DNA from 2 places in the Rhizobium sp. AN5 genome. Region 1 is predicted to be linked to the other one. Evidence: riboswitches for the same ligand, from Rfam matches in the RefSeq annotation. Region 1 holds a riboswitch; the other holds the start of a gene.
The links. A riboswitch is a leader RNA that binds a small molecule or an ion and turns the genes downstream of it on or off. The one in region 1 is predicted to bind S-adenosylmethionine.
Positions count from the first base shown of each region.

Region 1 (6,685 bases):
TCAGGCCTGCTGCACCATGTGCACCAGTTCCCAGACATGGCCGTCGGGATCCTGAAAACTACCGGCATACATGAAACCGTGATCCTGAACCGGTTTCCAGCTGCTGCCACCCGAGGCGAGCGCCGTTTCGATCATCCGGTCGATTTCCTCACGGCTTCCCGCTGTGAGACAGGTCAGGACCTCGGTGCTGCGTGTGGCGTCGGCGATATCGCCATTGATGAAATCGCGAAAACGCTCCTCCTGAAGAAGCATCACGAAGATGTTCTCCTCAACGATCATGCAGAGCGTGCGGTCATCCGAATATTCCTGATTGAAGGTGAAACCGAGAGCCGTGAAGAAGCTTCTCGATGTCTCGATATTCTTGACCGGCAGATTGACGAAGATCATGCGCATTTTCTGAACTCCTCCGAATCCGCACAGGAAACGGCAATTCCGCCTCCCTGTCAAAGGCGGCTGAGACCTTAGTCAAGAAATCGCGACCCACTCACCCTTCAATTTCCTCGCGCAGCATCTCCAGCTCCAGCCATTCCTCTTCCATGGCTTCGAGCTTTTCGCGCAGCTTCGTCATTTCCTGCGCCAGCGTATTGAAGGTAGCCGGGTCCTTGGTGAACAGATTGGGGTCGGCCATGCGCTGCTCACGCTTGGCGATTTCGCCCTGCGCCTTCTCCATTTCCTTTGGAAGGTTTTCGAGCGCAAATTTTTGCTTGAAGGAAAGCTTGCCCTTGGCCTTTGAGGGGTCCTGCGACGCGGAGGCGGAAGGGGCGGTCTTTGCCTTTTCCTGCTTCTCCGCCTTGCGCTTTTCTTCCGCAGCACCCTTGCGTTGCGCCATCATGTCCGAATAGCCGCCGGCATATTCGATCCAGCGTCCATCCGGCTGGTCCGGATTGGCGGGCGCGATTGTGGAGGTGACGGTACGGTCGAGGAAATCGCGGTCGTGGCTGACGAGAATGACCGTGCCGGAAAAGCCCGCAACGATTTCCTGCAACAGATCGAGCGTTTCGATATCGAGATCGTTGGTCGGCTCGTCAAGGATCAGCAGGTTGGTAGGCCGCGCCAGAATGCGCGCAAGAATAAGACGGGCGCGCTCACCACCGGAGAGGTTGCGGATGGGCGTGCGGGCCTGTTCCGGCTGGAACAGGAAGTCCTTCATGTAACCCGTCACATGTTTCAACTCGCCATTGACCAGCAAATTGTCGCCGCGACCGTCGGTGAGGTAATGAGCGAGCGTATCGTTTGGATTGAGATCTTCACGCTTCTGGTCAAGTGTCGCGATTTCCAGATTGGTGCCGAGCTTTACCGTGCCGCTATCGGGCTGAAGCTGGCCGGTCAGCATCTTCAAAAGCGTTGTCTTGCCGGCACCGTTCGGCCCGACGAGACCGATGCAATCACCGCGATGCACCCGCAGCGAAAACGGCGCGATGATCACGCGCTCGCCGTAAGACTTGGTGATTGCGTCTGCCTCGATGACCAGTTTGCCGGATTCCCGCACCTCCGCAGCCGTCGCCTGCACGCTGCCCTGCGGTCCCTTGTGGCCGCGATAGTCCGCACGCATTGCCTGAAGCTCGCCCACACGGCGCATGTTGCGCTTGCGTCTCGCGGTCACGCCGTAACGCATCCAGTGTTCTTCACGCTCGATGGCCTTGCCGAGCTTGTGCTGCTCCAGCTCTTCCTCTTCCAGCACCTTGTCGCGCCATTCCTCGAAATGCGCAAAACCGCGATTGAGACGACGGGACTGGCCGCGATCCAGCCACACGGTCGAGGTCGAAACCTTCTCCAGAAAACGCCTGTCGTGCGAGATCAGCACCAGCGCGCTACGCGTCTGCTGCAACTCGCCTTCAAGCCATTCGATGGTGGGCAAGTCCAGATGGTTGGTCGGCTCGTCCAGCATCAGAATATCGGGTTCAGGCGCCATGACGCGGGCAAGGGCCGCACGCCGCGCTTCGCCGCCGGACAGGCTATCCGGATGTTCCTGTCCCGTCAGGCCCAGATGCTCGAGAATATAGGTAACGCGATAGGGATCGTCGCCAGGTCCCAGCCCCGCCTCGGCATAGGCCTGCACGGTGTCGTAACCGGCAAAATCCGGCGCCTGTTCCAGATAACGGATGGTGGCGGAGGGGTGACGGAAAACCTCGCCCGACTGCGCCTCGACCAGACCGGCGGCGATCTTCATCAGGGTCGACTTGCCCGAACCGTTGCGTCCGACAAGGCAGATGCGGTCGCCCGGCTCCACCTGAAGATTGGCGCCGTCGAGCAGCGGGGTCACGCCGAAGGTCAGCTTGATGTCATCGAGTTTCAAAATTGGGGGTGCCAAGGCGTCAGGCTCCGGTCAGATCATAAGGGCGGGCGAGCACGATGGCTTTTCCGCTTTTCAGCGAGAAATGCACAGGGCCGCCATTCGCGACATTGGAAATAGTGCGGGAAGAGCCGAAAGCAAGCGGGAAATCCTTGAGAGGATAACGCACATTGCCGATATCAAGCCCCACAAGGTCGGTAAACCCGGCAACGGAAAACAGCGTACCGGGTGGCAGATCAAGGTCGAACGACCCCGCCAGCAGCGGGCGGGCCTCCTCTTCGCCGGAGGTCAGCGTAACGTTGAGACCACGCTCAGTCAGCGCCACCGCGTAAAGAAGGTGCTGAAGTGCGTGGTCGCTTCTCGCTCCACCAAGCGCACCGGCAAGCACCAGAGAACGCGCGCCGCGGGCAAGGGCCTCCGAGACCGCAATTTCGCCATCGGTCACAGCCTTTGCAGCGGGATAGGGCTGTCGCACCACATCGGGCCAGGCGTCCAGCAGGTCCTTGTCGGTGGAATCGAAATCCCCCACCCAGAGCTCGGGTGTGAGCCCAAGCGGTGCGGCATGGCGCATGCCGCCATCGGCCGCAATCACACGGCTACCCTCAACCGCCGCTTTCAGGCGGTCGGTAACGGTGACATCGCCGCCAAGCAGAATGGTGAAGCGTTCTCTATCCATGCCCTGCCTTATCGCACCTCAGTCAAAAATGGAAAGGCAGAAACCCGATGAAATCAGCCGATATTGATTTTCGTCGGCTTCGGGATTATGAAACGCCTCAGTGGTGATTTGCCGACCGGCTTGCAGCCACTTTAAAGAAGTCGCTAAAGGGTCGAGGAAAAGGCTAATTTCCTGGGACCGGCTGCGATTTCGTTGCCGGTTTTTTTGTTTTCGCAACGTTCTTTACGTCATCCGAAAAGAGAGTTCGACATGCCGATCAAGATTCCCGATACGCTTCCCGCCTTCGACACCCTCGTTCATGAGGGCGTGCGGGTCATGACAGAAACGGCGGCCATCCGGCAGGATATCCGCCCGCTCCAGATCGGGCTCCTCAATCTCATGCCGAACAAGATCAAGACGGAAGTGCAGATGGCGCGCCTCGTCGGCGCATCGCCGCTGCAGGTGGAGTTTTCGCTGATACGCATTGGCGGCCATCGTGCCAAGAATACGCCGGAAGAGCACCTTCTGTCCTTCTACGAGACATGGGAGGAAGTGCGCCACCGCAAGTTCGACGGTTTCATCATCACCGGCGCGCCCATCGAGATGCTTGACTATGAAGACGTGACCTACTGGAACGAGATGCAAAAGATTTTCGACTGGACGCAAACCAACGTCCATTCGACGCTGAACGTCTGCTGGGGCGCGATGGCCGCCATCTACCATTTCCATGGTGTGCCGAAATACGAACTGAAGGAAAAGGCTTTCGGTGTCTATCGTCACCGCAATCTCTGCCCCTCATCGATATATCTCAACGGTTTTTCCGACGACTTTCAGGTTCCGGTCTCACGCTGGACGGAAGTGCGCCGCGCCGACATCGAAAAACACCCGGAGCTCGAAATCCTGATGGAGTCAGAGGAAATGGGCGTATGTCTGGTGCATGAAAAAGAGGGCAACCGGCTCTATATGTTCAACCACGTCGAATATGATTCAACCTCGCTTTCGGATGAATATTTCCGCGACGTGAACTCGGGCGTTCCAATCAAGCTGCCGCATGATTATTTTCCGCACAATGATCCGGAGCTTGCCCCGCTCAACCGCTGGCGCAGCCATGCCCATCTGTTTTTCGGCAACTGGATCAACGAGATATATCAGACGACGCCTTATGATCTCGAAGCGATCGGTAAACTAGCGGCGTAAATTGCGGGATTGCGAATTGCCGGAAAATGACGCAACGTCCGCCGGCAATTCAAAAATATCGGGAGAATGACGCAATGAGCGACGCGGCGGCACGGGAGAATTTCGGTTTCACGGCAACCGGCGAAAAGGTTGAGCGCGTCACCATCTCGAAGGGCGGGCTGACGGCCAAGGTTATCACCTGGGGCGCCGTCATTCAGGACCTGCGCCTCGATGGGCACCAGCCGCCGCTCGTTCTCGGCTTCGATACATTCGAAGACTACAAATATTCATCCTATTTCGGCGCCACACCCGGCCGCAACGCCAACCGTATCGGTGACGGAAAATTCTCGATCGACGGGCACGAATACCAGCTGGAACTGAACGAAAAAGGCGTCAGCCACCTGCACGGCGGCAGCGACGGCATGGGCAAACGTAACTGGATGCTGATGGAACACGGCGAAAGCCATGCGGTTCTGCAGATCATCGATCCCGACGGCCGCGCCGGTTATCCCGGCAATTGCACGGTGACCGCGACCTATACGATCCGCGACGGCGGCGTGCTTTCGGTGATCTATGAAACGGTGACCGACCAACCGACCATCGCCAATATCTGCCAGCATTCCTATTTCAACCTCGACGGTGCTGATACCGCACTTGGACATGAGATCAGCATCGCCGCTGACTTTTATCTGCCAACCAACGACAAACAGATCCCGACAGGCGAAATCCGCTCTGTCGAAGGCACCGTCTTCGACCTGCGCCACCCGACGCCGATGCGGCGAACGGAGGATGGCGAGCAGGTGCTCTACGACCATAATTTCTGCCTTTCGCCCGAGCGCCGCGCCAAGCGCAAGGTTGCCCGCGCCTATTCGCCCGCCTCCGACATTGCCCTTGAGGTTCACACCACCGAGCCCGGTGTGCAATTCTATTCAGCCTTCAAGCTCAATGTTCCCGTTCCGGGCCTCGATGGCCGCCATTATGGCCCCTTTGCCGGTTTTTGTCTGGAAACGCAGATATGGCCGGATGCCGTCAATCATCCCGATTTCCCATACGCGGTCCTGCGTCCCGGCGAGACCCTGCGTCAGGAAACCGACTATATTTTCAAGAAGGGTTGAGGCGGCGCGCTGGGCTCAGTCCAGCACACACCCGACATAGCCGCCCGATGCCCGGGCACGCCGTTCGATAAGGCCGGCAAGCCGTTGCAAACCACGCCCCGGCTTGCTGGCAACGCGATCGATGGGATTGGGCAGGGAAACGGCAAGCAGTGCCGCCTGGCGGGAGCTGAGCTTTGCCGCCGGTACCTTGAAATGGTGCTGTGCTGCGGCCTCGATGCCGTAAATGCCGGGTCCCCATTCGGCAACGTTGAGATAAATCTCCATCATCCGTTTTTTGGACCAGACGAAATCGGCAGCAATCGCCAGCGGCAACTCCAGTCCCTTGCGCAAGAACGAGCGGCCGTTCCAGAGGAACAGGTTCTTGGCCGTCTGCATGGGAATGGTGCTGGCGCCACGGGTGGAGGCCCCCTCGAGCGCATTGTTGACAACGGACTGCATCTGGTTCCAGTCAACGCCGCCGTGGAAACAGAATTGCCCGTCCTCGGACATCATCACGGATTGCACAAGGCGCGGCGAAATATCCTCGAGCGGCACCCAGCGCCGGTCATAACCCTGCAGTGTCACCAGATCGGCAAGCATCAGCGTCGAGACCGGCCGCATGAAAGGCAGGGCATAAACCGGGATCAGCAGATAGGGCAGGATCAGCAACGCCAGCAAGGTCATGATGATACGCTTTGCCAACGTGCGAAAATCCACCTTCGGACTGCTCCGGTCTTCCGCCAGCACGGCGTAATCTGCGTCGCTTTCAGGCGTACTGCTCAATATTCGTCAAAGCCCCGCACCAATCGAAGCCTTTCATATTCCATTGCCGCCTTCAAGGCGAGTCCGGTCAAACAGTTGACCTCAGGAATCACGAAAAGGTTGCCTGGTCCCGCGCGCCATGCCAAAGAGCGCGGCATGGACGCTCAGATGACGAATTTCGAAACGAAGCTGCGCGATAACGCGGCACAGACCGAATCCCTGCTTGGTCGCCTGCTTTCCGCAGAGGCGCGTGCGGATGAGATTACGCGCCCGCAAAACCTGCTCGACGCCATGCGTCATGGTGTGCTGAACGGCGGCAAACGCCTGCGGCCCTTCCTGGTCATAGAAAGTACGGCCTTGCTCGGCGGAAATGCCGAAGCAGCCCATCATGTCGGTGCCGCGCTGGAATGCCTGCATTGTTACTCGCTGGTGCACGACGATCTGCCAGCGATGGATGACGACGACCTGCGCCGCGGCCAGCCGACAGTGCACCGCAAATTCGACGAGGCAACCGCCATTCTCGCAGGCGACAGCCTGCTGACCCTCGCCTTCGACATTGTCGCATCGGACGAAAATCCTCTTCAGGCAGACCGCAAGGCGGCTCTCGTTCTCTCCCTTGCCCGCGCCGCAGGCATCGGCGGCATGGCGGGCGGTCAGGCGCTCGATCTGGCTGCGGAAAAGAACGCACCTGATGAGACCGGCATT
Region 1 is NZ_OCMJ01000004.1:2,510,420-2,517,104, forward strand. It holds gene CRP02_RS24955 (VOC family protein) at 1-393, opposite strand; gene CRP02_RS24960 (ABC-F family ATP-binding cassette domain-containing protein) at 485-2,311, opposite strand; gene CRP02_RS24965 (thiamine diphosphokinase) at 2,316-2,969, opposite strand; SAM riboswitch at 3,060-3,136, shown strand; gene metA (homoserine O-acetyltransferase MetA) at 3,219-4,145, shown strand; gene CRP02_RS24975 (aldose epimerase family protein) at 4,220-5,239, shown strand; gene mtgA (monofunctional biosynthetic peptidoglycan transglycosylase) at 5,255-6,001, opposite strand; gene CRP02_RS24985 (polyprenyl synthetase family protein) at 6,137-6,685, shown strand, end outside.

Region 2 (6,685 bases), 2.3 Mb from region 1:
TACCGCATGGCGATGGCAGTACCGATGGGTTCGGAACCGCACGACAAGTTCCTGAACTGGGCGCGCAACAATGGCGGCGAAATCTCGCTGTACCACGATGCCGACAAGGCAGTGGCGGGCGCTGATTGCGTCGTCACCGATACCTGGGTGTCCATGAACCAGGAACACAAGGCGCGCGGCCACAATATCTTCCAGCCTTATCAGGTCAATGAAGCGCTGATGGCGAAGGCCAACAAGGAAGCGCTGTTCATGCACTGCCTGCCGGCGCATCGCGGTGAGGAAGTAACGGATGCAGTGATCGACGGGCCGCAATCGGTGGTCTTCGACGAGGCGGAAAACCGGCTCCATGCGCAGAAGTCCATTATCGCATGGTGCATGGGCGTCATCTGACCGCTATCGGCCGGGTGCTTGAACTCGGCGATGCACATTCCCATCTGTGGGGCTTCGAAGACGCTCGTCGGCTTTTCGCTGGCGGGCTACCTCACGATTTGCACGATTTTCCCCGGAGGCGGTTTCGCTTCCCGGATCTCTGTGCGACAAGCTGAAAAAGTACATTTTAAAAGCCGGACTTTTGGACGGTAGCGGCGCAACGGCTGCGCCAGGGAGTTATGACATGGCAGATGTAACGGTTGAACTGGACAATCTCGATTTAGCTGGCGACGACAAGGTTGTGCCCTTTCAGGTCGAAGGTCTGGACGTGCGCGGTCGCGCCGTACAGGTCGGGCCGCTGTTGAATGCCATCCTCGAACGTCACGAATATCCCGAGATTGTCGCCCGCCTGCTGGCGGAAGCAACGGTTCTGACAGCGCTGATCGGCACATCCCTGAAATTTTCCGGCAAGCTGACCGTGCAGACCAAGGGCGACGGCCCGGTTGACCTTCTGGTGGCGGATTTCACCGCGCCCGAGAGCATGCGCGCTTATGCCCGTTTCGATGAGGAGCGGCTGGCGGAAGCTGTCGCTGCGGGGCAAACCTCGCCTGAACAACTGCTCGGAACCGGCATTCTGGCCTTCACCATCGATCAGGGCGTCGGCATGCAGCCTTATCAGGGCATCGTGCCGCTGGACGGTTCTTCGCTGGAAGAAATCGCCGGGGTTTATTTCCGTCAGTCGGAACAGCTTCCCACCCGCGTGCGCCTCGGTGTTGCCCAGTTCTTCGACCGTGACGGAGAAGGCAAGCCGCGCCATAGCTGGCGTGCAGGCGGCGTGATTGCCCAGTTCCTGCCGCAGGCGCCCGAGCGTTTGCGCATGCGCGATCTCCATGGCGGTGACGGCGACGAGGGCGATTACGAAGGGGCCGAGGACGATGCCTGGACAGAGGCAGTGTCGCTGCTGAATACGGTGGATACCGACGAACTGACCGATCCGCAGGTGCCAGTGGAGCGTCTGCTTTACAGGCTTTTCCACGAGAGCGGCGTGCGCATCTACGATCCGCAGGTCATTTTCGACCGTTGCAGCTGTTCACGGGACAAGATCAAGGGTGTGCTGTCCGGTTTCACCGCCGAAGAGATCAAGGCGAGTGAGGAAGACGGTGCGATTGCCGTGACGTGCGAGTTCTGCTCCACGACCTATCGCTATGATGTCAGCGAGTTTGAAAACGTCTGACGAGGAGAGCCGCGGTTGTGGATCGCGCGGCTTTTCGTCAATTCAGCACCCGCAACAGGCCGGGTGAATCCAGTGAAAAGGCGGGGATGGTAACGTTAAACACTTCGCCTTTGTCCGTTTCCATTTCATAATGGCCGAACATAAGGCCTGACGGCGTATCCAGCGGGCAGCCGGATGAATATTCGTAGCTGTCGCCGGGGTTCAGGTGCGGTTTTTCGCCGACGACACCCGGCCCGTAGACCTCATCCACCTGTCCGTTCTGGTCGGTGATGTGCCAATAGCGGTTGACGAGTGTTATCGGAACATCGGAATTGTTCGAGATCACGACTTTATAGCCCCAGACGTAACGATCGTCATCCGGGTCGGACTGTTCCTCGAGATAATACGGATCGACCGTTACCTCGATATCCCTTGTCAGAGCACGATACATACGCGCCACACCTCGATATTTTCCCTGCTGCCATCATCCTACACTACAGGTTCTGGCTATCGTCAAGAAAATGAATGACTTGACGACCACGTGCATCTTCTGTTGCGCCGTTTTTTCACCGTTAGGGATAACGATAAAGGTAAATATTGGTTGCCCGACGCGGGCTTTCGCCCAGGCGGGATGCGTGCCATGGCCCGACGGGGAAGTCGGGCCATGGCGATATGTCGATTGAATTCTTAAATTGAAACGGCCGCAAGACCCTTAGCCAGATCCTCCAGCAGATCGTCCGTATCTTCGATACCGCAGGAAAGACGCAGGGTCCCGCCGGAAATACCGAGTTCGGCGCGCGCCTCGTCGGTCAGGTTCTTGTGCGTCGTGGTGCCGGGGTGCGTGATGAGGCTCTTGGCATCGCCGAGATTGTTGGAAATCTTCACGATATCAAGCGCGTTCTGTAGTGCGAATGCCGCTTCCTTGCCGCCCTTCAGTTCGAAAGCCACGAGCGTCGAGCCGCCCGACATCTGCCGCGCGATGATGTCTGCCTGCGGATGGTCGGCGCGGCCCGGATAGATCACTTTGGCAACCTTGCCGCTGTCGGCGAGGAAATCGGCGATCTTCGAGGCATTGGCCGTCTGCTGTTTGACACGCAGCGGCAGGGTTTCGATGCCCTTCAGCAGCGTCCAGGCATTGAACGGCGACATGGCTGGGCCGGTGTGGCGGAAATAGTCCTGCAGCTCTTCCTCAATCCACTTCTTGTCGGAAAGGATCACGCCGCCAAGGCAACGGCCCTGACCGTCAATATGCTTCGTCGCCGAATAAACGACGATATGGGCGCCGAGTTCGAGCGGCTTCTGGAAAAGCGGTGTGGCGAAAACATTGTCGACAACCACTTTCGCGCCGATCTGGTTGGCGAGCTTCGCCACGCCGGCAATATCCACCACTTCGAGTGTCGGGTTGGTCGGGCTTTCGAGGAAAAACAGCTTGGTGTTCGGCTGGATCGCCTTTTCCCAATTGTTGAGATCGCGTCCGTCGATCAGCGTGCACTCGATGCCGTATTTGGGTGCAAGCGTTTCCACCACCCAGCGGCAGGAGCCAAAAAGCGCGCGGGCAGCAACGATATGGTCGCCTGCACGCAGCTGGCACATGATGGCGGCTGTCACGGCGGCCATGCCGGAGGCAAGTGCGCGTGCGTCTTCCGCACCTTCCAGCAGGCACATGCGCTTTTCGAACATGTCATTGGTAGGGCTTGCATAGCGGGCATAGATGAAGCCATCCGTTTCGCCCTTGAAGCGCGCTTCGGCGGCTTCGGAGTTTTCGTAAACGAAACCCTGGGTCAGATAGATCGCTTCCGACGTTTCACCATAGGGTGAGCGTAGCGTACCGCCGTGAACGAGCTGGGTTGCCGGGCGCCATTTATTGCTCATGTGATCACCTCAAAACAAAAAAACCGGTCGCAAAAGCAGACCGGTTCCTAGCACCCGGTCTTTTTAGCCACTTGTTTAACGTGGCTGCAAGCCGACCGGCCAAATCACCACGGGATAAGCTTGCCATACTGCCGTTACCGGCTTGCGTCAATGCTTTCCTTTTGGTTTTGTCGCCGTAAAAAGGAATGATGATCATGACCAGAACCACGGGCATTTTGGCGGATGGCGCGATCAGGGCGCTGTTTGCGGGCGGCAAGCTGAAAAGCGAGGCTGATCTCGATGTCGATCAGGTGCAACCCGCGAGCCTCGATCTGCGACTGGGCTCCAAAGCCTATCGCGTGCGCGCCAGTTTCATGCCCGGCCCCGGAACCCGAGTCATCGACAAGCTCAACCGCTTCAGCCTGCACGAGGTCGATCTGAGCGAGGGGGCGGTGCTGGAAACCGGTTGCGTCTACATCGTGCCCTTGATGGAGAGCCTGGAGCTGCCGGCGGATATGTCGGCTTCGGCCAATCCCAAAAGCTCGACGGGGCGTCTTGATATCTTCACCCGCGTCATGACCGACAATGCGCAGGAATTCGACAAGATACCTGCGGGCTATGCCGGCCCGCTCTATCTGGAAATCAGCCCGCGCACCTTCCCCGTCGTCGTGCGTCGCGGCTCGCGCCTCTCGCAAATCCGTTTCCGCATCGGCCACTCGTTGCTCAATGAAGCCGAGCTTCTGAAATTGCACGAGACGGAGATGCTGGTCGCCAGCGAAACCCCTAATGTGACCGGCGGCGGCATCGCGCTTTCCATCGACCTCAAGGGTTTCGGTGAAACAGGGCTGATCGGCTATCGCGGCAAGCATCACACGGCGGTGGTAGATGTAGACAAGAAGGCTCAGCACGATGTTCTCGATTTCTGGGAACCTCTCTACGCCCGCGGCCGTGCCGAACTGATCCTCGATCCGGATGAGTTCTATATTCTCGTTTCGCGTGAAGCCGTGCATGTACCGCCACTTTATGCGGCCGAAATGACGCCCTTCGATCCCTTGGTGGGCGAGTTCCGCGTGCATTATGCGGGCTTCTTCGATCCAGGCTTCGGCCATGCGCAGGCGGGCGGCACGGGCAGTCGCGCCGTTCTCGAAGTGCGCAGCCACGAGGTGCCCTTCATCCTCGAACACGGCCAGATCGTCGGCCGGCTGGTTTACGAGCACATGTTGCAAAAACCTGATGGCCTCTACGGCAGCGGCCTTGGCTCCAACTATCAGGCACAGGGCCTGAAGCTCTCCAAGCATTTCCGCGCGGAGTAATGATCCTGTCGGGTGCTTGACACCCGATAAGAACTATCCGATGTCTTGTGCGCGGCGCGGGTGTAGCTCAATGGTAGAGCAGCAGCTTCCCAAGCTGAATACGAGGGTTCGATTCCCTTCACCCGCTCCATATTTTCAAGGCAATCCAAACAATTTCCTGACCAGCGAAAAGCGCGCATGTCACCGCCATCGCTCCGGCAAAAGTGCGACTATGCGATTTAGCTTGACTGCAATTAAATTACACGTAATAGTTGATCCAGTCGTAACATTATTGGGGGAGTGTTATGAGTCGCAAGCTTCTTTCGGAATTTCTTGGCACTTTCTGGCTCGTGTTCGGAGGTTGCGGCAGTGCGGTTTTTGCCGCTGCTTTCCCTGAACTCGGCATTGGCTTTCTCGGTGTCGCTTTCGCTTTCGGTCTGACTGTATTGACCATGGCCTACGCGGTCGGGGGCATTTCGGGCGGTCATTTTAATCCGGCCGTTTCCGTCGGTCTGTCCGTTGCTGGCAAATTTCCGGCATCGAACCTCGTTCCTTACATAGTGGCGCAGGTTCTGGGGGCGATCGTCGCGGCGGGGGCGCTTTATGTCATCCTTACCGGCAAAGCCGGTGCCGATATAGGCGGTTTTGCTGCAAATGGTTACGGCGAACATTCACCGGGTGGATATTCGCTCGTGTCGGCACTGCTGATCGAAGTCATTTTGACGGCATTTTTCCTGATCGTCATTCTGGGATCGACGCACGGCAGGGTTCCCACTGGGTTTGCGCCGATCGCCATTGGCCTTGCTCTCACACTTATTCATCTGATCTCCATTCCGGTCACCAACACATCCGTCAATCCGGCCCGCTCGACGGGACAGGCGTTGTTTGTTGGTGGATGGGCGCTGCAACAGCTCTGGCTGTTCTGGCTCGCTCCGATCCTCGGCGGCGCAATCGGCGCCGTGGTCTGGAAACTTTTCGGCGAGAAAGACTAAGGCTCAAGGCCCGCTTTCTCCGGCCCGCACAGACATGAATGGGAAGCATTGTTTGCCCGAATGGTCGGGGAAACCTGTGAGGAGGATGACATGGATCTTACTTCGATATTGGCCCAAATTGTCGGCGGTGCGGTTGGTGGTTCGGCCGGCGGAAAAATACTCAAGGATTCCGATCTCGGTGCGCTCGGCAACCTGATTGCCGGCGCTATTGGCGGCATCGGCGGCGGAACCGTGCTCGGATCGCTGCTCGGGACGGCGGGAACTGCAGCAGCCGGCGGCGTGGATATAGGCGCTCTTGCTGGCCAGCTGGTTGGCGGCGGCGTCGGCGGCCTGATTGTCCAGATCATTGTCGGCCTCATCAAGAACAAGCTCGTTACCAAATAGAGCTGCTCGGCCGATCTTTTGCGAAGCGATAGAACCTTGCCGGAGGAGAAGCCTCGTTCGGCAAGGCGTTTTGGTTTATGCCATATCCGCAGTGTCGGCGCTGACGGAACCGGAATTCGTTTGTAGAATCCGGTCGTCAGGCCTTGTTCCTGATGACCGGCATATGCGGCGTCTTGTTCCAGACGAACGGCTTGGTTTTCAATTCCACTACGGCGCGCCATGCGGCGAGTGACAGCATCAGCCAGTAAAGCGGGATCGCCAACCAGCGCCGTCCGACCTGTTGTTTCTCATGAGCTATCATCCTGTTTCTGCCCATCAGTGCGAAGATGGCGTAGCTTCCGAAAATATTCAGCGTATCGATGAAAAACAGAATGCCCTGCCAGGAAAGCAGCATATCCGCGCCGTTTTCCCGGATTGCCATGGCCATGAAGGCGAAGGAAACAAACAGCAAGGGATGGGCCAGGGACGACAGAAGCATACCGCCAATCAGCAGCTGAAAGACGATATAGGCGATCCATCCCATGCGGCGCGCGGTCGCGAAGGGCGAGCGGGTCATGACCAGCCAGCTTTGCAGCCAGCCCTTG
Region 2 is NZ_OCMJ01000004.1:199,791-206,475, forward strand. It holds gene argF (ornithine carbamoyltransferase) at 1-390, shown strand, start outside; gene CRP02_RS13225 (Hsp33 family molecular chaperone) at 614-1,603, shown strand; gene apaG (Co2+/Mg2+ efflux protein ApaG) at 1,641-2,033, opposite strand; gene CRP02_RS13235 (O-succinylhomoserine sulfhydrylase) at 2,270-3,454, opposite strand; SAM riboswitch at 3,497-3,575, opposite strand; gene CRP02_RS13240 (2'-deoxycytidine 5'-triphosphate deaminase) at 3,649-4,746, shown strand; tRNA gene CRP02_RS13245 (tRNA-Gly) at 4,803-4,876, shown strand; gene aqpZ (aquaporin Z) at 5,031-5,717, shown strand; gene CRP02_RS13255 (hypothetical protein) at 5,808-6,101, shown strand; gene CRP02_RS13260 (glycosyltransferase family 2 protein) at 6,238-6,685, opposite strand, start outside.
Region 2: linked by a shared signal. The riboswitch ahead of CRP02_RS13235 (O-succinylhomoserine sulfhydrylase) and the one ahead of metA (homoserine O-acetyltransferase MetA) in region 1 are both predicted to bind S-adenosylmethionine.